2 regions of the Streptomyces sp. HSS9-12 genome follow, and region 2 is predicted to be linked to the other one. Evidence: riboswitches for the same ligand, from Rfam matches in the RefSeq annotation. Region 2 holds a riboswitch; the other holds the start of a gene.

Region 1 (11,680 bases), on a different contig from region 2:
AGGTGGAGCGTTTTCTGGAGAAGCCCACCTGGGGTCAGGTCTTCTCCGACACTGTGAACACCGGCATTTATGTCATGGAGCCGGAGGTCTTCGACTACGTCGAGCCGGATGTCTCCGTCGACTGGTCCGGCGATGTCTTCCCGCAGTTGATGAAGGAAGGCAAGCCGATCTACGGCTATGTCGCCGAGGGCTACTGGGAGGACGTCGGCACGCATGAGAGCTACATCAAGGCGCAGGCCGACGTGCTTGAGGGCAAGGTCGATGTCGAGATCGACGGATTCGAGATCTCTCCTGGAGTCTGGGTCGCTGAAGGCGCCGAACTGCACACCGACGCGGTGCTGCGGGGACCGCTCTATATCGGCGACTACGCCAAGGTCGAGGCCGGCGCCGAGATCCGCGAGCACACCGTCATCGGATCGAATGTCGTCGTCAAGAGCGGCGCCTTTCTTCACAAGGCCGTGATCCACGACAACGTGTACATCGGCCAGCAGGCCAACCTGCGTGGCTGCGTCGTCGGCAAGAACACCGACATCATGCGCGCTGCCCGTATCGAGGAAGGCGCGGTCATCGGTGACGAGTGCCTGGTCGGTGAAGAATCGATCATCTTGGGCAACGTGCGCGTCTACCCCTTCAAAACCATCGAGGCGGGCGCATTCGTCAATACCTCCGTGATTTGGGAATCCCGCGGACAGGCCCATCTCTTCGGAGCCCGCGGCGTCTCCGGCATCCTCAACGTGGAGATCACCCCGGAGCTCGCCGTACGGCTGGCCGGGGCGTACGCCACCACGCTGAAGAAGGGTTCCACCGTCACCACTGCCCGCGACCACTCACGTGGTGCGCGTGCGCTCAAGCGGGCGGTCATCTCGGCTCTCCAGGCGAGTGCGATCGACGTACGCGACGTGGAGAACGTGCCGCTGCCCGTCGCCCGGCAGCAGACCGCCCGCGGCAGCGCCGGCGGGATCATGGTCCGTACCACGCCCGGAGTCCCCGACTCCGTCGACATCATGTTCTTCGATGAAGGCGGAGCGGACCTCTCCCAGGCCGGCCAGCGCAAACTCGACCGGGTCTACGCTCGTCAGGAGTACCGGCGCGCCTTCCCGGGTGAGATCGGCGACTTGATCTTCCCCGCCAGCGTCTTCGACTCCTACACCGGGTCCCTGCTCCGCGCCATCGACACCACAGGCGTCGCCGAGGCGGGACTCAAGGTCGTCGTGGACGCCTCCAACGGCAGCGCGGGCCTTGTTCTGCCCAGCCTCCTCGGCAAGCTCAGCGTGGAGTCCCTCACGATCAACCCGGGTCTCGACGAGACGCGTCCGACGGAGACCGAGGACACCCGGCGCTCGGGGCTCGTACGGCTCGGCGAGATCGTCTCCTCGGCCCGTGCCGCTTTCGGTGTGCGCTTCGACCCCGTGGGCGAACGCATCTCCCTGGTGGACGAGCGAGGTCGCATCATCGAGGACGACCGGGCCCTGCTGGTCATGCTCGACCTCGTCGCGGCCGAGCGGCGCAGCGGCCGGGTCGCGCTTCCGGTGACCACCACGCGCATCGCCGAGCAGGTGGCCGCGTATCACGGCACGCAGGTGGAGTGGACGACCACGTCGCCGGATGACCTCACCCGGGTCTGCCGGGAGGAGACGACGATCTTTGGCGGGGACGGGCGGGGAGGCTTCATCATTCCGGAGTTCAGCAGCGTCTTCGACGGCGCCGCCGCGTTCGTACGGCTCCTCGGCCTGGTGGCCCGTACTCAGCTGACGCTCAGTCAGATCGATGCTCGTATCCCGCGTGCTCACGTCCAGCGGCGTGATCTCGCCACCCCGTGGGCCGTCAAGGGAATGGTCATGCGCAGGGTGGTCGAGGAAGCCGGTGACCGGTTCGTCGATACGACCGACGGCGTACGGATCGTTGAGTCCGACGGCCGGTGGGTGATGGTGCTGCCGGATCCCGCCGAGGCGGTCACCCACCTGTGGGCCGAGGGGCCGGACGACGACTCCGCCTTGGAGTTGCTCGACGAGTGGGCAGCGGTGGTCGACAGCGCTGGTCGCTGACGTCCTTGCTGAGCTCCAGCCGAGTCCGGCTGCAGTGCCTTTTGCCGGACTTCTGCCGATCTGACTGTGGGGGTACCGCCTTGGCGGTACCCCCACAGCGGCGTGCCGGTGGGGCCGTTCGGCGGTGACCGAGGTGACGTGCAACGATGTGCGGCATGTCGCAGCAGCACCCCGTTCGGAGTACGGCCTCGCCTCCGCGTCCTGATGCGTCCATGTCGCTGCTGACCAATGTGATGGACCACAGCCTGGACGACGGCTACGCAGAGGCGGCGGCGCGGCGCGGTGCGGAGGGAACCTCCGGGCTGCCGAAGCCCCTGCGCGCCAAACTCGGCCTGGCTCTAGGGCTGGTGCTCGCCGCCGCCGTGGTGACGGTGGGCGCCGCGCAGGCGCAGATATCGGCCCCGGTCGTCGCCAAGGAGCGGCAGGAGCTGATCGACCGCATTGAGACCGGCACCTCCGAAGCGGACAAACTTCAAAAAAGTGTGGACAAACTGCGCGATGACGTCGGGGCACGGCAGCGCCAGGCCCTGGATCGTCAGGGCGACCAGGACGAGTTGGTGAGCCTGCTCGCGGGGGCGACCCCGGTGCACGGGCCCGGGGTGCAGCTGATCGTCGACGATGCCAAGGAGGCCGACCACGGCGGCGGGCCGCGGGAGAACAGCGGCTTCTCCGACACCGGACGGGTCCGTGACCGAGATATGCAGCGGATCGTCAACGGGCTGTGGGAGGCCGGAGCTGAGGCCGTCGCGATCAACGGGCAGCGCTTGACGGCACTCTCGGCGATCAGGGCGGCAGGGGACGCCATACTGGTCGACAACAAGCCGCTGGTGCCGCCGTACACGGTGCTCGCGGTGGGGGCGGGACAGCGGCTGAGCACCGCGTTCCAGGACGGCACCGACGGGCAGTACCTGCATGTGCTGCAGGAGAACTACGGCATCCGCGCGAGCATCTCCACGCAGAACGAGGTCCGGCTGCCTGCTGCGCCGAGCTTGATCGTACGTAACGCGGTACCCGGTGCCGCGCACAAGAGCGCGACCGAGACAGGGAAAGGCACATCGTGATCGCCGTACTGGGCCTCATCGTGGGAGTGGTGGTCGGACTGCTGGTCCGGCCCGAGGTGCCGGCGGTAGTGGAGCCCTATTTGCCGATCGCCGTGGTGGCGGCGCTGGACGCCGTGTTCGGAGGCCTGCGGGCCATGCTGGACGGGATCTTCGACGACAAGGTCTTCGTCGTGTCCTTCCTGTCCAACGTGGTGGTGGCCGCGCTGATCGTCTTCCTCGGCGACAAGTTGGGGGTTGGCGCGCAGTTGTCCACCGGCGTGGTGGTTGTGCTCGGCATCCGTATCTTCTCGAACGCGGCCGCCATCCGTCGGCACGTCTTCCGGGCGTGAGGCCGATGAGCAACGAGGAGACCCCGAAGACCCTGCAGTCCTCGCCGGGTGCCGACGCGGAGACGGAGGAGCCCAAGCACTCCGAGACGCCGACGGCACAACCTGAGACGCCGACGGCAGAAGAGGCCGCGGACAAGGCGGGGTTGGAGGACAAGGCTCACAAGTCTGACCATGGGCGCACGCCCGACGAAACGCGCAAGCCTGATGATGCGCACGAGTCCGACGATATGTGCGACTCTGACGATGCGCGCAAACCTGAAGAGGCGCGCACCTCTGAGGAGGTGCCTCAGTCCGACGCGCCGCGGAAGCCGGATACGGCCAAGGAGCCGGGGGCTCCCGCTCCTCGGCAGCCCCGGGAGATGCCGAGGCTGCGCGAGGCGCCCGAACAGCAGGCTCCGGCGCTTGGGCGCCCAGCGGGCCGCAACCCGGTACCCCCCAGGCAGATGCCCCCTGGGCCCGTACGCCCCAGGCCTCTGCCGCCCAGGCCCGGAGTCTCAGGGCCTGCGGGCCCCCGACCCGCAGGTCCCGGACCCGCGGCGCCCCGACCCGCGGAGCCTCGATCCGCAGGCCCGCGACCCCCAGGTCCCGGACCGGCGGCTGCCCGACCCGGGGGCCCTGGACCCGCGGCGCCCCGACCCGCGGAGCCTCGATCCGCAGGCCCGCGACCCCCAGGTCCCGGACCGGCGGCTGCCCGACCCGCAGGTCCTGGACCCGCGGCCCCCCGCTCCGCAGCGCCTCGACCTGGGGCGCCTCGGCCTGCCGCGGAGTCGAAGCCTGCCGCCCCGAGGCCTCCAGCCCCGCAGCCGGAGGCTCCCGCGCCCCCGGCAGTGACCGGCCGCCAGCGGCTGGTGAGGGGGCTGTGGCCGCCGCGCATCACGCGTGACCAACTCATCGTCGCCCTCCTGCTGTTCGTCCTCGGACTCGGCATCACCATCCAGGTGCGCTCCACCAGCGAGAGCAGCCCGCTGCGCGGCGCCCGCCAGGAGGACCTCGTACGGATCCTCGACGAGCTCGACGACCGTACGCACCGCCTGGAGGACGAGAAGCAGCGCCTGCAGAACCAGCGCGCGGAGCTGGAGAACAGCTCGGACCAGGCCGAGGAGGCCCGCAAGCAGACCGAGCAGAAGGCGCAGCAGCTCGGGGTGCTGGCGGGCACGACCGCGGCCGAGGGGCCGGGGATCATGCTGACGGTCCGCGATCCGCAGGGCGCGGTCCAGGCGGACATGCTGCTCGACGCGATCCAGGAGCTGCGTGCCGCCGGCGCGGAGGCGATTCAGATCAACGATGTGCGGGTGGTGTCCGGGACGTACTTCTCCGACGCCGCGGGCGGCGTACGGATCGACGGGCGTGCCGTACGGCAGCCGTACCGCATCAAGGTCATCGGCAACCCCCAAGATCTCGAACCTGCGCTCAACATCCCCGGCGGAGTGGTGCAGTCCTTCGAGAAGGAGCAGGCCACGGTGTCCATTGCCGGGTCGCAGAAGATCGTCGTGGATGCCTTGCGATCGCCGAAGCGGCCTGACTACGCTCGGTCGTCATCTCGATGACGTGAGTCGGCATGTCGCCCCGGTGTTCGGGGCATGAGCTTGCGGGGGGTCGGCGCACCACAAAACAGTGCGTGGTGGAAACTGTCTGACGGTCACGGACGTTGTGAGGGTGTCCGGTAGGCCGGAGTGAGCATCGAGGGTTCCTGCCCCACGGGCGGGTCTGTTTCGGTCAAGGGGAATCGCCCGTGAAGTTGTTTGCAAAGTTGTTTGGTAAGAGCGCCCGCGAAGACGGCGGCGGCACGGCCCGCCACCGCGCCGGGCGCGGTGCGGAGGAAGGTGCCGGGCAGGAGGGGCGTCCGCTGTTCCGCGATGAGGTCGCGGGCGCCGGCGGAGGCATTTCAGGTGGCCACGGCGCGTCTTCTGTTGACCCTGCGGGTCCCGGCCGCATAGGTTTCGAGGACCCATCGGCCTCAAGTACGGGTGGAGGGTCTGCCTTGCCTGTGTGCACGAGGTGCGGACACCGCAACGCCGAGGACAGCCGGTTCTGCTCGCACTGCGGAGCGCCGCTGGCCGCCGCCGGTGCGCCGTCCGAGCGTGCTTCGGAGACGACCTCGACGATCTCGATCTCGGGTATCGAGGCCTACGAGGCGGAGGCCAGCGGCCAGCCCGTGCCCCCGCTGTCCCCCGAGGCGCAGGCCGCCGTTGACGCACTGCCGCTCGGCTCCGCCCTGCTGGTCGTGCGCCGCGGCCCCAACTCCGGCAGCCGCTTCCTGCTGGACGGCGACCTGACCACGGCCGGTCGCCACCCGCAGAGCGACATCTTCCTCGACGACGTGACCGTCTCGCGCCGTCATGTGGAGTTCCGGCGCGGAGCGGACGGCCGCTTCACCGTCGCCGACGTCGGCAGCCTGAACGGTACGTACGTCAACCGGGAGCGGATCGACTCCTTCGTGCTGTCGAACGGGGACGAGGTCCAGATCGGCAAGTACCGGCTGGTCTTCTACGCGAGCCAGCGGGCCGTCTGACAGCCGGCGATCAAGGCCACGAGGGAAGCGCCATGCGGCAGACACCGTCGGGCGGTGCCAGTTCTGGCACCGCCTCCGCGGGTGGGAAGCTGATGAGCATCGGCGTGGTCCTCGCGCGGCTGCGCGAGGAGTTTCCCGAGGTCACTATTTCCAAGATCCGCTTCCTCGAAGCGGAAGGCCTGGTCGAGCCGCGGCGCACTCCCTCGGGGTACCGGAAGTTCAGCCCGGAGGATGCCGAGCGGCTCGCCTACGTTCTGCGTATGCAGCGGGACCACTACCTCCCGCTCAAAGTCATCCGAGAGCACCTGGACGCCCTGTCCCGGGGTGAGCAGGTGCATCTCCCCGCCCCAGCGCGGCCCCGCGATCCGCTGGACGCCGCGCTGGAGCCGGACGCCGGGCCTGCCCCCACGACTGCCCGCGTGGGCCGCGCCGAGCTGCTGGCCGCGGCGGAGGTCGGCGACAAGGAGCTCGAGGAGTGGGAGTCGTACGGCCTGATTGCTCCGGGTGAGGACGGATCGTACGACGCCGAGTCGGTCGCCATCGCCAAGCTGGTCGCCGATGTGGGCCGGTTCGGGCTGGAGCCGCGGCATCTGCGGGCCATGAAGGCTGCCGCCGACCGGGAGGCCGGCCTGGTCGAACAGGTGGTTGCCCCGCTGCGGCGGCACCGCAACCCGCAGACACGCAACCACGCGGAATCCACTGCCCGGGAGCTGGCCACGCTCTCCGTACGGCTGCACGCAGCCCTGGTGCAGGCGGCTCTGCGGACGCGCCTGCACTGACCTCAGGGGCTCCCGACTACCCAAACCGGCCGGGCTCGTCCTAGGGTTGCTGTGTGAACGAGCTCGACGTCGTGGGTGTCCGGGTGGAAATGCCGTCCAACCAGCCAATCGTGCTCTTGCGCGAAGTGGGAGGCGACCGCTACCTCCCCATCTGGATCGGGCCGGGGGAAGCCACCGCCATTGCGTTCGCCCAGCAGGGCATGGCCCCCGCTCGGCCGCTCACGCATGACCTTTTCAAGGACGTGCTCGACGCGGTCGGTCAGCGGCTGACGGAGGTCCGCATCACGGATCTGCGGGAAGGGGTCTTCTACGCGGAGCTGGTCTTCGCCAGCGGTGTCGAGGTCAGTGCCAGGCCGTCAGACGCCATAGCGCTGGCACTGCGCACCGGTACGCCGATCTACGGCAGCGACGGTGTGCTGGACGACGCGGGCATCGCCATCCCGGACGAGCAAGAGGACGAGGTGGAGAAGTTCCGCGAGTTCCTTGACCAGATCTCGCCTGAGGACTTCGGCAGCAGCAGCCAGTGAGGCGTGGCCTGGGGCGCTCGACAGACGCCACCAGGCCATTCGGCTAGCTGTTCCCCCCGGTGGGACACGGAAAACCACCCTTAGGGTGATTATCACTCGGCGTGGCGAGTGTGGCGATCGTTGACGCACCCGGGGTGACTGCCTACCGTCGAGAAGGCAGGTCAAGGACGGAGGTCGGCGTGGGAAGCACCGGCGACGGTACGGCGGCAGGCCGCCCCATTCCGCTGCATGGGGGTACGGCCGACCCCATCACCGGGAACGCTGCCGCGGCATCCGCCGGGCCGCCCAGCGAGCGGTCCGAACTGATTGGCTATCGCGGCCCCACCGCCTGCGCGGCGGCCGGAATCACCTACCGCCAGCTGGACTACTGGGCGCGCACCGGCCTCGTCGAGCCAAGCGTCCGCCCCGCGTACGGCTCCGGGACGCAGCGCCTGTACAGCTTCCGCGACGTCGTCGTCCTGAAGATTGTCAAGCGCTTCCTCGACACCGGTGTCTCCCTGCAGAACATCCGCACCGCCGTCCAGCACCTGCGCACCCGTGAGCGGGCCGACCTGGGTCAGATGACGCTGATGAGCGACGGCGCGACGGTGTACGAATGTTCCTCCCCGGACGAGGTCGTCAGCCTCCTCCAAGGCGGTCAGGGCATCTTCGGGATCGCCGTCGGGGTGGTGTGGCGGGACGTCGAGGCGGCGCTGTCGCAGCTCCACGGGGAGCGGGTGGACACCGGGGAAACCCTGGTCGGGCACAACCCCGCGGATGAGCTGGCGCGGCGGCGCAACCGCGCGGTCTGACGCCCGCGGCGCTCCAGTGGATCCTTACCTCCGCCCCAGGGCGAATGTCAGTGCGGTGCGGCAGCATCGGACCTGTGAGAGGCGCGCCGACGATCCTGCATCTGGACATGGATGCGTTCTACGCCGCCGTGGAACAGGCGGCGAAACCCAGTCTGCGCCGCAAGCCGGTCATCGTCGGCGGACTGGGCCCGCGGGGCGTGGTCGCCACGGCGTCGTACGAGGCCCGCGTCTTCGGGGTTCACTCGGCCATGGCGATGGCGCAGGCCCGGCGGCTGTGCCCCAACGCCGCTTTCCTCACCCCACGCTTCACGCTCTACCGCCAGGTCAGCGACCAGGTCATGGAACTTCTGCACGCTCTGTCCCCGCTCGTGGAGCCGCTGAGCCTGGACGAGGCGTTCGTCGATCTGGAGGCGGGCGGGGCAGTGACCACGCCGGCCGGGGCCCGCGAGGTGGGGGAGCGGCTGCGTCACGACATCCGGGCCACCACCGGGCTCACCGGATCGGTCGGGCTGGCCGGCTCCAAGATGCTGGCCAAGATCGCATCCGAGCAGGCCAAGCCCGACGGGCTGGTCCTTATCCCGCCGGGCACCGAGCGTGAGCTTCTCGCCCCCCTGCCGGTCCGTACCCTGCCCGGCGTCGGACCGGCGACGGCCGAGCATCTGCGCAGGGCCGGCATCACGACCGTCGGGGAGATGGCGGAGGCCGGAGAGGACGAACTGGTCCGGCTGCTGGGCAAGGCCCATGGCGCCTCGCTGTACACCATGGCGTGCGGCCAGGACGACCGGCCGGTGGTCGCCGACCGGGACGCCAAATCCGTCTCCGTGGAGGACACCTTCGACGTCGACCTGCACGACAGGGCGAGGGTGCGGACGGAGGTTGAGCGGCTGGCCGACCGCTGCGTCCAGCGGCTGCGCTCCGCCGGCCGCTCAGGGCGCACGGTCGTGCTGAAGGTACGGCGCTTCGACTTCTCCACGCTGACGCGCTCCGAGACGCTGCGCGGGCCCACCGACGACCCCACCGTGATCCGGGAGGCCGCGGGGCGGCTGCTGGAGTCCGTGGACACCACGGGCGGCGTACGGCTGCTGGGCGTAGGTGTGAGCGGTCTTGCCGACTTCACCCAGGAAGACCTGTTCGCGCAGGCGGCGAGCGAGCGGGCGGAGGCGGAGGCGCAAGCGGAAGCGGCGCCGCCGGCGGGCGGCGGGCCGCACACCGCAGTTGAGGCGGGGGAGCGGCAGGCGGAGGCTGAGCCCGTCGTCCGCCGATGGCTGCCGGGGCTGGACGTACGCCATACGGAGTACGGCCCGGGTTGGGTGCAGGGAAGCGGCCTCGGCAGGGTCACCGTGCGCTTCGAGGAGCCGGGGTCGGAGCCCGGCCGGGTGCGCACCTTCGCCGTTGACGACCCGGCACTGGAGCCCGCCGATCCGTTGCCGCTGGTGCCTCAGGTGTCCTCGCCGGCGATCTTGCCGAAGTCCTGGTCCTCGGGCGGCTCCTCGCGCGATCCGGAGACGTCCAGCCCGTAGTGGTGGTAGAGCTGCAGCTCCTGTTCGGGGGACAGATGGCGGCCCACGCCGAAGTCCGGGGCGTCCTTGATGAGGGAGCGGCGATACGGAACGCGCAGCGTGTCGTCGATGACCTCGCTGGGCTCCAGCGGCACGAAGGCGTCCCGCCCGAAGAAGCCGGTGCGCACCGCCGCCCATTCCGGCCGGCCGGTCGCGTCGTCCAGGTAGACCTCGTCCACCGTGCCGATCTTCGCGCCGTCGATGTCGTACGCCTTGCGGCCGATCAGGCTCCGCGGATCGATATCGGTCTGCACGGTCCCTCCAACAGGTCGCAAATCCTCTGTGAGAACTACGAAAAGGCACAACACGCAGCTCGGCCACTTGAGCGATCAGGGGAGAGGGCCCGCTGGTAGGCTGGCAAGCGGCTGTAGACCCCGTGCGGGAGAGTCCTCCGACAGCGAAGCCGGGGGCGCCGAAGGAGCAAATCCTCCCCGGAATCTCTCAGGCACCCGTACCGCACGGACGAGGTCACTCTGGAAAGCAGGGCGGGCGTCGGACGGGCAACATGCCGGACGGACCCCTCCTCACCGACGGTGAAAGCCGGAACGCCTCGGCGGCCCGGTGAAGCTCTCAGGTTGAGATGACAGAGGGGGAGGCCGTCCGGGTACCCGCGCCAGGGTGCCCCTCGCAGGTCGCGTCGACCAGGAGGCCTCTGCAGATGACCGCCAATCGCATTCCACTCTCCGGTCTGGAGCGTGGCACCCCCTTCGAGCAACGCCACATCGGGCCCGACACCGAGGCCCAGGCGAAGATGCTCGCTCAGGTGGGCTACGGCTCGCTCGACGAGCTCACCGCTGCCGCCGTGCCGGACATCATCAAGAGCACCGAAGCGCTGGGCCTGCCCGGCGCGCGCAGCGAGGCGGACGTACTCGCCGAGCTGCGACAGCTCGCAGACCGCAACCAGGTGCTGGCCCCGATGATCGGGCTCGGCTACCACGGCACCTTCACCCCGCCGGTAATTCTCCGCAACATCATGGAGAACCCGGCCTGGTACACGGCATACACCCCGTACCAGCCGGAGATCTCGCAGGGCCGCCTCGAGGCGCTGCTCAACTTCCAGACCATGGTCGCCGACCTCACCGGCCTGCCCACCTCGGGCGCCTCGCTTCTCGACGAGGGCACCGCCGCCGCCGAGGCCATGGCCCTGTCCCGCCGAGTCGGCAAGGTCAAAAACGGTGTCTTCCTCATCGACGCCGACTGCCTCCCGCAGACCATCGCCGTCATCCAGACCCGGGCGGAGCCGACCGGCGTTGAGGTGGTCGTCGCCGATCTGTCCGACGGCATCCCGGCCGAGGCCGCCGAGCGCGGGGTCTCCGGTGTCCTGCTGCAGTACCCCGGAGCCTCCGGCCAGGTCCGCGACCTGCGGCCGGTCATCGAGCAGGCGCACGGGCTGGGCGCGGTCGTCACCGTCGCCGCCGACCTGCTGGCCCTGACCCTGCTGACCTCCCCCGGGGAACTGGGCGCGGACATCGCGGTCGGCACCACCCAGCGCTTCGGCGTGCCGATGGGCTTCGGCGGCCCGCACGCCGGCTACATGGCCGTACGGGACACCTACGCGCGCAACCTGCCCGGGCGGCTGGTCGGCGTCTCCGTGGACGCGGACGGCAACAAGGCCTACCGCCTGGCCCTGCAGACCCGCGAGCAGCACATCCGCCGGGAGAAGGCCACCAGCAACATCTGCACCGCTCAGGTGCTGCTCGCCGTGATGGCCGGCATGTACGCCGTCTACCACGGCCCGGAGGGCCTCAAGACCATCGCCCAGCGCACCCACCGCTACGCCACGATCCTCGCCGAGGGGCTGCGGGCCGGTGGCGTCGAGGTCGTCCACGAGACGTACTTCGACACCGTCGTCGCCCGTGTTCCGGGCCGCGCCGCCGATGTCGTGGCCGCCGCCCGTGTGGCCGGCGTCAACCTGCGGCTCATCGACAGCGACCAGGTCGGCATCAGCTGTGACGAGACGACCGGGCGGGTCCAGCTCACCGCCGTGTGGGGCGCCTTCGGGGTGGAGGCCGATGTGGAGGCACTGGGCGCCACCACCGGCGAAGCGCTGCCCGCCGCCCTGCTGCGCAGCGACGAC
Region 2 (11,680 bases):
GGGTCGAGCTCGTGCAAGGAGCTGTTGAGAAGCGACATCAGGGTCCCTTGGACGGGTGGCGGGTGGGCAGGTGGTGTCGGTTAGCTGATGAAGGCGGCGTACTCATCGGCGGAGAGCAGGTCCTCCGGCTCGTCGCTCACCTTCACCTTGAACAGCCAGCCGCCCTCGAAGGGGGCGGAGTTCACCAGCGCCGGGTCGTCCACCACATCCTGGTTGACCTCGGTGACCTCTCCGGACACGGGCGCGTACAGGTCGCTGACGGACTTGGTCGACTCCAGCTCGCCGCAGGGTTCGCCCGCGGTCACGGTGTCGCCGACCTCCGGGAGCTGGACGTAGACGACGTCACCGAGTGCGTCGGCGGCGTGCGAGGTGATGCCCACGGTGGACACGCCCTCCTCGGCGGGCGAGATCCACTCGTGCTCCTTGCTGTAGCGCAGCTGCTGGGGGTTGCTCATGACCTGAATTCTCCTGGATGCAAGGGACTGCTCGTGAATGGGGTCTTGACAGGTAAGACGGTTCGGTGTGAGAGGCGCCACGTGGCGGAGCCGCGGACCGGCGCTCAGCGCTGCCGCTTGTAGAAGGGGAGAGCGACGACCTCGTACGGCTCGTGGCTGCCGCGGATGTCCACGGTGATGCCTTCCGTACCCGGCTCGGCGTGGGCGGCGTCGACATACGCGATGGCGAGCGGCTTGCCGAGGGTGGGGGACGGGGCACCGGAGGTGACCTCGCCGATGACCGTGCCGGAGCCGTTCTCCACGACCGGGTAGCCCGCCCGCGGTACCCGGCGGCCGGTGGCGACCAGCCCCACCAGCTTGCGCGGCGGGGCCTCCTCGGCCTGCTTGGCCGCGGCTTCCAGGGCCTCCCGGCCGACGAAGCGGCCGCCGTTCGTCGTCTTGTCGAACTTCACGACCCGGCCGAGGCCCGCGTCGAAGGGGGTGAGCGCGGTGGTCAGCTCGTGCCCGTACAGCGGCATGCCCGCCTCCAGGCGCAGGGTGTCCCGGCAGGACAGACCGCAGGGGACCAGGCCGGCGTCCTTGCCCGCCTCGGTCAGCGCCTGCCACAGCGCTTCAGCGTCGCCCGGGGCGACGAACAGCTCGAAGCCGTCCTCGCCGGTGTAGCCGGTCCGGGCGATGAGTGCGGAGACGCCGGCGACGGTGCCGGGCAGGCCCGCGTAGTACTTCAGCCCGTCCAGATCGGCGTCGGTGACCGACTTCAAGATCCCCGGTGCTTCGGGCCCCTGGACGGCGATCAGTGCGTAGTTGTCGCGGTCGTCCCGGACGGCCGCGTCGAAGCCGCCCTGCCGCCGCTTGATGGCGTCCAGCACCACCTGGGCGTTGGAGGCGTTGGCCACCACCATGAAGTCCTGCTCGGCGAGGCGGTAGACGATCAGGTCGTCGAGGATGCCGCCGGACTCCTCGCAGATCATGGTGTAGCGGGCGCGGCCGACGGCGAGTGCGGAGAGGTTGCCGACCAGTGCGTAGTCGAGCAGCTCACCGGCCTGTGGGCCGGTCACGGTGATCTCGCCCATGTGCGAGAGGTCGAAGAGTCCGGCGCGGGTGCGGACGGCGAGGTGCTCGTCGCGCTCGCTGCCGTAGCGCAGCGGCATGTCCCAGCCCGCGAAGTCGGTCATGGTCGCACCGAGCGCGCGATGGACCGCATCGAGTGCTGTGCGGCGTGGAGCGTCGGTCATGAGGGTCAGGCTCCCGTGGGGTCGATGGCGAGGCGCTGTCGGAAAACACAGCCTCCCCATCTGTCATCGGAACCTGAGAGGTTCGCCACGACCCCGCACGTGAGTGGGTCACGGCTTGCACCTTGGGTGGGACCGCACGTAGCGGCCCGCTTTTCAGATCTGCCTCGCCCGCGCAGTACTGGGGCCTGAGAGATTCAAGGGAGGACTTGCTCCTTCGGCGCCCCGGGCGGCCGACACAGCTGCCGGTCTCCGAGGACTCTCCCGCGCGGGTTTATACGGCCGGTATGGAGTTGGCGGGCTCATCATTGCACGGCCGGGCGGGTATGGGCAGGCCGGTGGCGAGGTATTGAGGTTTACGGCATTACCTTTTCTTGACAGTCTGCTCGGAGGGCCCACGGCGACCTTATGAACGGGGAGGACGATCACGGTGCACTGGCATAGTGCGTGCGCGACGACCGCTGAGGTCGTCGCGCACGGGGGCATTGCCCCAGGTACCTCCCACAGATACGAGCTGTTCCCAGGGGATGCCCCCACCCGGACGAAGTCCGCAGGAGCGATGCCGGCACCGCCGCAGCCGCACGCTTTCACGCCCGGTCGATTCCAGTCCGCGCTCGACCTGCGGGGACCGGACTCCGGGGAGACATCCGCCGACCGTGAGCAGCCCGTACGGCAGCTGCACTACCCGGCCGGTGACGTGGTCGTCGTCTCAGGGCTGCCGGGCAGCGGCAAGAGCACGCTGATGAAGCGGACCGTCGCAGGACGCGACGCCCGCGGCGCCGCCGTACACCGGATCGACTCCCAGGACACCCGGGACCGCTGGGAGCGCCGACTGCCTGCCGCGCTGCCGTACGGGATCTACCGGCCCCTGGTGCGGATCGCGCACTATGCGGGGCTGCGCCGGGCCCTGCGCTCCGGTCGCAGCATCGTCGTACACGACTGCGGCTCGCACGCCTGGGTACGGCGCTGGCTGGCCCGCGACGCGCGGCGCCGCGGGCGCGCGGTGCACCTGGTGCTGCTGGATGTGCCGCCGCGGACGGCCCTGGCCGGTCAGGCCTCCCGTGGGCGCGGGGTCTCCGACTACGCCTTCGGGCGGCACCGCGGTGCGGTGCGACGGCTGGTGGCCGACGTGGAGGGCGGGCGGCTGCCGGATGGCTGCGCATCCGCCGTACTGCTGGACCGCCCGGCTGCCGACGCTTTGCAGGGCATCGGCTTCCGGTAGGCCCCCGCACCGCCCTCCGTGTCAGTCGGCCCAGCTGGTCAGGAGTTCTGCGGCAGCATCAGGGGCGCCGGCAGGGTGGAGGCCTCCTGCATGTTGTCGTCCAGCGGCGGCAGATCCTTGAGCACATCGCCGATGGCGGCGGTGAGGAGGTCCTGGAGGGCTGCCGTGATGGCCTGCACGTCGCCGGAGGAGAGGGCCTCGCGCAGCGCGTCGATCTCTTCGTCGAGATCCTCGGCAGGAACGTCCTCGGAGGTGGATGTGGAGGGGGTGCTCTCGGCGGAGCTGGGTGCGGTGCTGGGGGCCGCGGTGTTCTCGGGCAGGCTCGGTGGGGTGCTGGGGGAGTCGGCGTTTTCAGGCAGGCTGGGTGCGGTGTTGGGGGTGGTGGTGTTCTCGGGGGAGCTGGGTGCGGTGTTGGGGGTGGCGGTGTTCTCGGGGGAGCTGGGTGCGGTGCTGGGGGAGTCGGCGCTTTCAGGCAGGCTGGGTGCGGTGCCGGTGGTGGCGGTCTCGGGCACACTCGGCGCGGTGCTGGGGGATGCGGCGTTCTCAGACAAGCTGGGTCCGGTGCTCGGTGGGGTGTTGTTCTCGGGCAGGCTGGGTCCGGTGCTGGGGGATGCGGCGTTCTCAGCGGCGCTGGTTTCGGCGTTCTCAGCGGCGCTGGTTTCGTTGGCTTCGACGCTGGTCTCAGCGTTGGTGGAGGGCAGGGCCGCGGCGTCCCCGCTGCCGTGCTGATCCTGCTGGGCAGCCTTCGCCCCGGCCAGGGCGGCGGCCTTGAGCAACAGCCCGAGGCTGAGACTTGATGCGTTTGCGAGGTTCGTCCGGTCCGGCTGGACGGCTGTGGAGGTGCTGGACTCGCGGTCGGGCTGCGCAGCGGCGCCCTGTGTCAGCGGCGCGAGCGCCTCCTTGATCGCGTCGATCCGCTGGTCGCTCTCGTCGGCCGAGAGCTTGTTGCCAGGAGCTTCCTTCACGGACTCCAGAAGATCGGTGATGGGCGGCAGGACATTGCCGAAGCGGCCGAGCGTCTCTGTCTGGTCGAGCAGCTGGTCGCTGCCCGGGGCCGGCGCGGCCGGTCCCGAGGCGGGAGGGACGGGGAGCGGCGGGGAGTCGGATGCGCTTACGGAACGAATGGGAGCGTCGGCCATCGCCGGGGCGGCTGCGCCGAGGGTGCCGAACGCCAGGGCGCCACACACGACGGACGAGGCGAGAATGCCGGTCTTCCCTCTTACGGGCATGGAGGGTTTCCCTTCAGTGGTATGAACGGCTTTACCGATCACAGTGCGAAGGAATGGACACGCAGCGCAACTGGTCAACTGCGGAGAGTCGTGGCATGTGGTCGTCGGGAGATGTCCTCGTCTGTCCCGTTGACCAGGCGCTTCGCTGCGGATCGGATGCAACCGGCGGCAACGCTTACGGATGCAGCCGTTAGGGTGCGTGTGCACGTGGTACGAAACGGTGGTGGGGCGCGATGAGCATGGCGGCGGAGCAGCACGGCTACTCCATGCCTTCCGGCGGATTTCCCGGCAATGAACTGGAAGAGGTGCTCGCCGCCTCCCTCGGCGTCGACGGCGCGGGCCCCCGGATCGTCGAGGTGCTCGGCCGCAGCCATGTCTGGGTCCCGCTGCCGAACGGTGGGAGTCCCCACAGCCGCGATCTCGACCTGCCCACGGTCGAGATCCACGGCGCCGCGTACGTCCCGGTGTTCAGCTCCGAGGAGCAGTTCCTGCAGGTCGTCGGCGCCCATATGTCGTACACCATCGCCCCGGCCCGGGAGTTCGCCCGCGGTCTGCCGCCGCAGCTGGGTATCGCGGTCAATCCGGGCGGCGCGGTCGGCGTGCCGCTGCCGCCGTCCGCCGTCGCCGAGCTGTGCCGCGTCGGCCGCACCGAACTCGATGGCGCCGCAAGTGGCGGCCGGGTGCGGCTCTTTGAGCCCGACTGGCAGGAGGAGCCCGTCGACTTTCTCGCCGCGGCCGCCGGCGAGTTCGCCACGACGGGGGTCGTCCGCACCGCGCGCCGGGCCCTGGCCAGTGTGGAGGGCGAGGATCCCTCGCTCTTCATCGGCGTCGAACTGCTCACCCCCTGCGGCCCGAGCGAGCGGACCGTGGTGATGGACGCGCTCGGCCGTGCGCTGGGCGCGGTCCCGGTGCCGTGGCCCGTCCAGCTGGTGCTGCTGGACATCGCCCAGGACCCTGTCGGCGACTGGATGCTGCAGCGCGTGCACCCCTTCCACACCGCGGTGTAACCGACCGGCGCCATGCCAAGGCCCGCGCCGAGGTGCCGCGTCAACTGCGCCACAGTGCGCGCGATAGCCGCCTTCCCGGACTCGTAAGCTGGTTGGATGACCAGCGGGGTGCAGGCCGTACCCCGGAAGGGCCGGGAGGCCGAGAGAGAGGGCGGAGCCAGGTGAGCGCGGGAGGCGGGGCAGAAGCGGCCGGTGCGGTCGAGCACCTGCTGCGGCAGGTGACGCCCGGGCGGTACGACGCCTACGAAGCGCTGCTGCGTGCCCTCGCGGAGGGCGAGCTGTGGATGCTGCTCTGGCACGGCGACCCCGGGGCCCCTGACGCCCAGTACGGAAACATGGAGGTCGACGGGCTGGGCTACGCCCCCTGTGTCACCTCGGCCCAGGAACTCGTCACCAGTGGCTGGAACCGGTCCCACGAGGTCGTCAGCGGCTGGGACATCGCGAACGCCCTTTATCCCGACCGTTGGGGCATTTGGCTCAATCCCCACAGCCCGGGCGGCGGTGTCGGCATCCCCTGGCTCGACCTGCGCCGGATCGCCGTGGGGCTGGACCGGCTGCCCGCGGGCCCGCTGCAGCTGTCCGAACCGTCCATCCAGCTCCCGCAGTTCTACGCCCTGCTCACCCAGAACGCGCACCGTACGCCCGCGGTCCGGTCGCTGCGCCGGGCCTGGGTGCAGCCTGCGGTCGGCGCGCCCTATCTCGCCATCGGTCTCGACCTGTACGACGCCGGCCCGCAGGCCGTGGAGTCGGTGCGCGCCATGATCCAGCAGTCGATCGGCGCCGTGCCGGACGGGCTGCCCGTCTCCAGCGTCGCGATGTCCGATGAGTACGACCCTGTGGCGATGTGGATGCGGGCCAACTCCCGTCCCTTCTTCGACCGGGAGGCCTACGGCGCCGGCGCACCGCCCGCGCCCGCCGTGCCGCCCGCGCACGGCACGCAGGCCCCTGGATACGGCTATCCCCCGCAGTACGGCTGGCAGACCGGACCCGCTCCGCGGCCCTACTGACCGTCCAGTATCCGGGCGTCCGTTTAAGGCGGATATGCCCCTCAATCCACTCCTCATTGACGGCTGTTCAACCGCTCAGCTGGCTTCAGTGTTCGTATAACGGAAATCATCTGACCACATCACAGTTGCGCATCCTTTCCCTGGGGGGACTGGCGGGTGATCGCAAACGAGATGAAGACTCACGTTCGCCGGGCGGTCGGCCCTTTGTGCGATCTGCTGCACATTGTGTGCAATCACCGGCACCGGCCGCGCTTGCCGCAACCTCGCACCACCCGTACGACCAGCACTTGTGATTGAAACAGCCGCTACAGCGGCAGGCACGGGCCGGATACAACCGGCCGAGCCGAGAGGGGTCCCTACCACGATGACGGCACCACTGCACGACACGAGCGCGGCCGAGACCGCGGCCGTCGATGTCGCGGCCGATGTCCCGGCGAAGGCGATCGAAGGCCGCTCGCCGTGGAAGATCGCCTGGGTACGGCTGAAGCGAGACAAGATCGCGCTGGTCGGCGGCGTCGTGGTGCTCTTCCTGATCCTCGTCGCCGTCTTCGCGCCGCTGATCGTCAGTCTCCTGGGGCACCCGCCGAACGACTTCCACGAGGACAAGATCGACCCGCTGTTCGGAACACCCACGGGTTCCTGGGGCGGCATCAGCTCCGACTTCCTCTTCGGGGTGGAGCCGGTCAACGGCCGCGATGTCTTCAGCCGGGTCGTCTACGGCGCCCGCATCTCGCTGCTCGTGGCGTTCCTCGCGGCCGTCTTCGCGGTCGTCCTCGGCACCGTCTTCGGCATCATCGCCGGCTACTTCGGCGGCTGGGTCGACGCGGCCATCAGCCGGGTCATGGACGTGCTGCTCGCCTTCCCGCAGCTGCTGTTCATCATCGCGCTCGTGTCCGTCCTTCCCAACGAGCTGTTCGGGCTCGCCGGAAGCGGGGTGCGCATCGGCGCGCTGATCGTGGTGATCGGCTTCTTCGGCTGGCCGTACGTCGGGCGCATCGTGCGAGGCCAGACGCTCTCCCTCCGGGAGCGCGAGTACGTGGAGGCCGCCCGCAGCCTCGGGGCCGGAGGGATCTACATCCTCTTCCGGGAGCTGCTCCCCAACCTCGTGGCGCCGATCACCGTCTACGCGACGCTGATGATCCCCACGAACGTCCTCACCGAGGCCGCGCTGAGCTTCCTCGGCGCCGGCGTCAAGCCGCCCACCGCCTCTTGGGGCCAGATGCTCTCGAAGGCGGTCAGCACCTACGAGGCCGATCCCATGTTCATGGTGATTCCCGGTATGGCCATCTTCATCACAGTTCTGGCGTTCAACCTGTTCGGTGACGGCGTGCGCGACGCACTGGACCCCAAGGGTGCCCGCTAGGCGCACCAGGGTGCGCCGCTCCACCAACCCCCTGCAGACCGCCCCTGCCGATCCGACAGGAGGCCCCCCAACCGTCGGTCCGGAAGCTTGGACCGCGACCAACCCGGAGGTTGCGAGATCGTGACAACCAACAGTTCATCGAGGCGCAGACTGGCCGCAGGATCGGCGCTCGTCGTTGCGGCCCTGCTCGGCACCGCGGCGTGCGGCGGCGGCAAGGACAACGAGGGCAAAGGCGGTGCCGCCGGTTTCAACGCGGCGGTGAACAAGGTCGCCAACGCTTCTGACAAGAAGGGCGGCACCCTCAAGTTCATCGGCACCCAGGACGCCGACTCGTGGGACCCGCAGCGCGGCTACTACGGCTTCATGTGGGACTTCGCCCGCTACTACACCCGTCAGCTGATCACCTTCAAGCCGGAGCCGGGCGCGGCCAGCACCGAGCTGGTCCCGGACATGGCCACCGACACCGGCAAGGTGTCCGCGGACGGCAAGACGTACACCTTCACGCTGAAGGACGGCCTCACGTGGGAGGACGGCAAGCCCGTCACCTCCAAGGACATCAAGTACGGCATCGAGCGCATCTGGGCGCAGGACGTCATCTCGGGTGGTCCGATCTACCTGCAGCAGGTCCTGGACCCGAAGGGCGAGTACAAGGGCCCGTACAAGGACAAGTCCGCCGACAAGCTGGGCCTGAAGGCCATCGAGACGCCGGACGACAAGACCATCGTCTTCAAGCTGCCGAAGCCCAACGGTGACTTCCTGCAGATGCTGGCCATGCCCTCGGCCACCCCGGTGCGTCAGGACAAGGACACCAAGGCGAAGTACGGCCTGAAGCCGTTCTCCAACGGCCCCTACAAGTGGCAGCAGTACACGCCCAACAAGTCCATCACGCTCATCCGCAACGACAAGTGGGACGCCAAGACGGACCAGGTCCGCAAGGCGCTGCCGGACAAGATCACGGTCAAGCTGACCACCAACGCCGATGACATGGACAACCGGCTGATCGAGGGCGAGTACGACCTCGACATCAACGCCACCGGCGTCGGCCAGGCCGCCCGTGCCAAGGTGCTGCAGCAGCACAAGGAGAACGCGGACAACCCGCAGACCGGCTTCATCCGCTACGCGGTCTTCCCGCAGACGGTCAAGCCGCTCGACAACATAGACTGCCGCAAGGCGATCATCTACGCGGCCGACACCAAGTCGCTGCAGACCGCCCGTGGCGGCCCGCAGGCCGGCGGTGACATCGCCCCCAACATGCTGCCCCCGTCCATCAAGGGCGCGGACGTCAAGGCCGACCCGTACGGCAAGCTCTCCGGCAAGCCGGACATCGCCAAGGCCAAGGCCGCTCTGAAGGCCTGCGGCAAGCCGAACGGCTTCAAGACCCGCATCGCGGTCCGCAACAACAAGCCGATCGAGGTCGCCACCGCCGAGTCGCTCCAGCAGTCGCTGAAGAAGGTCGGCATCGACGCCGACATCGACCAGTACGACGGCGCCCAGACCTCGGGCATCATCGGTTCGCCGAAGGTGGTCAAGCAAAAGGGCTACGGCATCATCATCATGGGCTGGGGTGCCGACTTCCCGTCCGGCCAGGGCTTCCTGCAGCCGCTGGTCGACGGCCGGTTCATCCTCCAGAGCGGTAACAACAACTTCTCCGAGCTGGACGACCCCGCGATCAACAAGCTGTTCGACAAGGCCCTGCTCGAGACCGACCCGGAGAAGGCCGGCGAGATCTACAAGCAGATCAACACGAAGGTGTCGGAGGCCGCGGTCTACCTGCCCTTCACGAACGAGAAGAACATCATCTGGCGCAGCTCCCGCCTGACCAACGTCTACACGGCCGACTCCTACAACGGCCGCTACGACTACGCGTCGCTGGGTGTCGTCAAGTGACCGTCCACACGCTCCACCGGCGCACCCGCCGCTAGGTTCGAAGGGCAGGTGATGGCCGCGAGCGGTGGCCCGGGAACCGTCCGACGGTTCCCGGGCCACCGCCCGGGCCGACTGCATGCTTGCATATCTCATCAGGCGGCTGACCGCCGTCGTTGTGATGCTGCTCGTCGTCACGCTGGTGACGTTCGGCATCTTCTTCCTCATCCCCAAGCTGACCGGCAGTGACCCTGCCGCGATGTTCGTCGGCAAGCAGGCGGACCCGGCAGCCATCGAAGGCGTCCGTCAGAAGCTGGGCCTGGACGAGCCGATCCTGGTGCAGTTCTGGCATTTCATCGTCGGCATCGTGGCCGGGCGCGACTACACCGGCGGCGGCGAGACCATTCACTGCAGTGCCCCCTGCTTCGGCTACTCCTTCCGCACGGAGCAGGAGATCTGGCCGATGCTCGTGGACGCGTTCCCGGTGACGGTCTCGATGATCGCCGGCGCCGTCGTGCTCTGGCTGGTCACCGGTGTCGCGACCGGTGTGCTCTCCGCGCTCAAGCGCGGCACCGCCATCGACCGTGCGGCAATGATCACCGCCCTCGCGGGTGTGTCGCTGCCGATCTACTTCACCGGCCTGATCTCCCTGGCCATCTTCCGTACCCAACTGGGCTGGTTCAACAGCGAGTACGTCCCGCTGGAGGAGAGCGTGACCGGCTGGTTCAGCGGGTTGATCCTCCCCTGGGTCACGCTGGCCTTCCTCTACGCCGCGATGTACGCCCGCCTTACCCGGGCCACGATGCTCGAGGTGCTCGGCGAGGACTACATACGCACCGCGCGGGCCAAGGGTCTGCGGGAACCGGTCGTCCTGGGCAAGCACGCCATGCGGTCCACGATGACCCCGGTCCTCACCATCCTGGGCATGGACCTCGGTGCGCTGGTCGGCGGCGCGATCCTCACCGAGACCACGTTCTCCCTGCACGGTCTGGGGCTCTCCGCCTTCCAGGCGGTCCGGGACCGCGACCTGCCCCTGATCCTCGGCGTCACTCTGATCACGGCCGCCGCCGTGGTCTTGGCCAACCTCGTCGTGGACCTCCTGTACGCCGTGATCGACCCCCGAGTGAGGCTCTCGTGACGGACATCAACAAGACCGGCGCCGTCAACGAGCCCCAGATATCGGCTTCGACGGAGCCCACCGCGTTCCTCGACGTACGCGACCTGAAGATCCACTTCCCGACCGACGACGGCCTCGTCAAGTCCGTCGACGGGCTCTCCTTCCGGCTGGAGAAGGGCAAGACCCTCGGCATCGTGGGCGAGTCCGGCTCCGGCAAGTCGGTGACCTCGCTCGGCGTCATGGGCCTGCACACGGTCGGCCAGTACGGCCGCAGCAAGGCCCGGATCTCCGGCGAGATCTGGCTGAACGGCCAGGAGCTCCTCTCGGCGTCCCCCGACGTCGTGCGCAAGATGCGCGGCCGGGAGATGGCGATGATCTTCCAGGACCCGCTGTCCGCGATGCACCCGTACTACACGGTCGGGCACCAGATCGTGGAGGCGTACCGGGTCCACCACGACGTCGACAAGAAGACCGCCCGCAAGCGGGCAATCGAGATGCTCGACCGCGTCGGCATCCCGCAGCCGGACAAGCGCGTGGACAGCTACCCGCACGAGTTCTCCGGCGGCATGCGCCAGCGCGCGATGATCGCGATGGCGCTGGTCAACAACCCCGAGCTGCTGATCGCCGACGAGCCCACCACCGCCCTGGACGTCACCGTCCAGGCGCAGATCCTCGACCTGATCCGGGATCTGCAGAAGGAGTTCGGCTCCGCGGTCGTGATCATCACCCACGACCTGGGTGTCGTCGCCGAACTGGCCGACGACATCCTGGTGATGTACGGCGGCCGCTGCGTCGAGCGCGGGCCCGCCGAGAAGGTCTTCTACGAGCCCCAGCACCCGTACACCTGGGGCCTGCTGGGCTCCATGCCGCGCATCGACCGCGAGCAGACCGACCGGCTCATCCCGGTCAAGGGCTCGCCGCCCAGCCTGATCAACATCCCGAGCGGCTGCGCCTTCCACCCGCGCTGCCCGTACGCGGACGTGCCCAAGGGCGGGGTGACCCGCACCGAGCGCCCCGAGCTCCGTGAGGTCGGCAGCCGGCACTTCTCCGCCTGCCACATGGCCCAGGAGGACCGGACGCGGATCTGGACCGAAGAGATTGCCCCGAAGCTGTGAGCAACGCAAAGGACGCCACCGTGAAGAAGGACGTGACGGTCCCGGCGCAGGCCACCGCTTCGCCTGAGCC

The links. Region 2 has a riboswitch for glycine ahead of gcvT (glycine cleavage system aminomethyltransferase GcvT). Riboswitches for the same ligand answer to the same signal wherever they lie in the genome.
Region 1: linked by a shared signal. The riboswitch ahead of gcvP (aminomethyl-transferring glycine dehydrogenase) and the one ahead of gcvT (glycine cleavage system aminomethyltransferase GcvT) in region 2 are both predicted to bind glycine.

What each region holds. Positions count from the first base shown of each region.
Region 1 is NZ_JBUEGC010000083.1:1,265-12,944, forward strand. Features, by position in the region: gene ACY34J_RS27920 (sugar phosphate nucleotidyltransferase) at 1-2,045, shown strand, start outside; gene ACY34J_RS27925 (DUF881 domain-containing protein) at 2,201-3,106, shown strand; gene ACY34J_RS27930 (small basic family protein) at 3,103-3,435, shown strand; gene ACY34J_RS27935 (DUF881 domain-containing protein) at 3,909-4,982, shown strand; gene ACY34J_RS27940 (FHA domain-containing protein) at 5,423-5,947, shown strand; gene ftsR (transcriptional regulator FtsR) at 5,980-6,726, shown strand; gene ACY34J_RS27950 (bifunctional nuclease family protein) at 6,780-7,253, shown strand; gene ACY34J_RS27955 (MerR family transcriptional regulator) at 7,433-8,044, shown strand; gene ACY34J_RS27960 (DNA polymerase IV) at 8,119-9,564, shown strand; gene ACY34J_RS27965 (PRC-barrel domain-containing protein) at 9,483-9,857, opposite strand; glycine riboswitch at 9,973-10,070, shown strand; gene gcvP (aminomethyl-transferring glycine dehydrogenase) at 10,262-11,680, shown strand, end outside.
Region 2 is NZ_JBUEGC010000037.1:20-11,699, forward strand. Features, by position in the region: gene gcvH (glycine cleavage system protein GcvH) at 81-455, opposite strand; gene gcvT (glycine cleavage system aminomethyltransferase GcvT) at 560-1,690, opposite strand; glycine riboswitch at 1,741-1,853, opposite strand; glycine riboswitch at 1,854-1,964, opposite strand; gene ACY34J_RS19705 (AAA family ATPase) at 2,247-2,909, shown strand; gene ACY34J_RS19710 (hypothetical protein) at 2,948-4,138, opposite strand; gene ACY34J_RS19715 (enhanced serine sensitivity protein SseB) at 4,372-5,145, shown strand; gene ACY34J_RS19720 (enhanced serine sensitivity protein SseB C-terminal domain-containing protein) at 5,307-6,152, shown strand; gene ACY34J_RS19725 (ABC transporter permease) at 6,517-7,515, shown strand; gene ACY34J_RS19730 (ABC transporter substrate-binding protein) at 7,636-9,402, shown strand; gene ACY34J_RS19735 (ABC transporter permease) at 9,518-10,516, shown strand; gene ACY34J_RS19740 (ABC transporter ATP-binding protein) at 10,513-11,610, shown strand; gene ACY34J_RS19745 (ABC transporter ATP-binding protein) at 11,643-11,680, shown strand, end outside.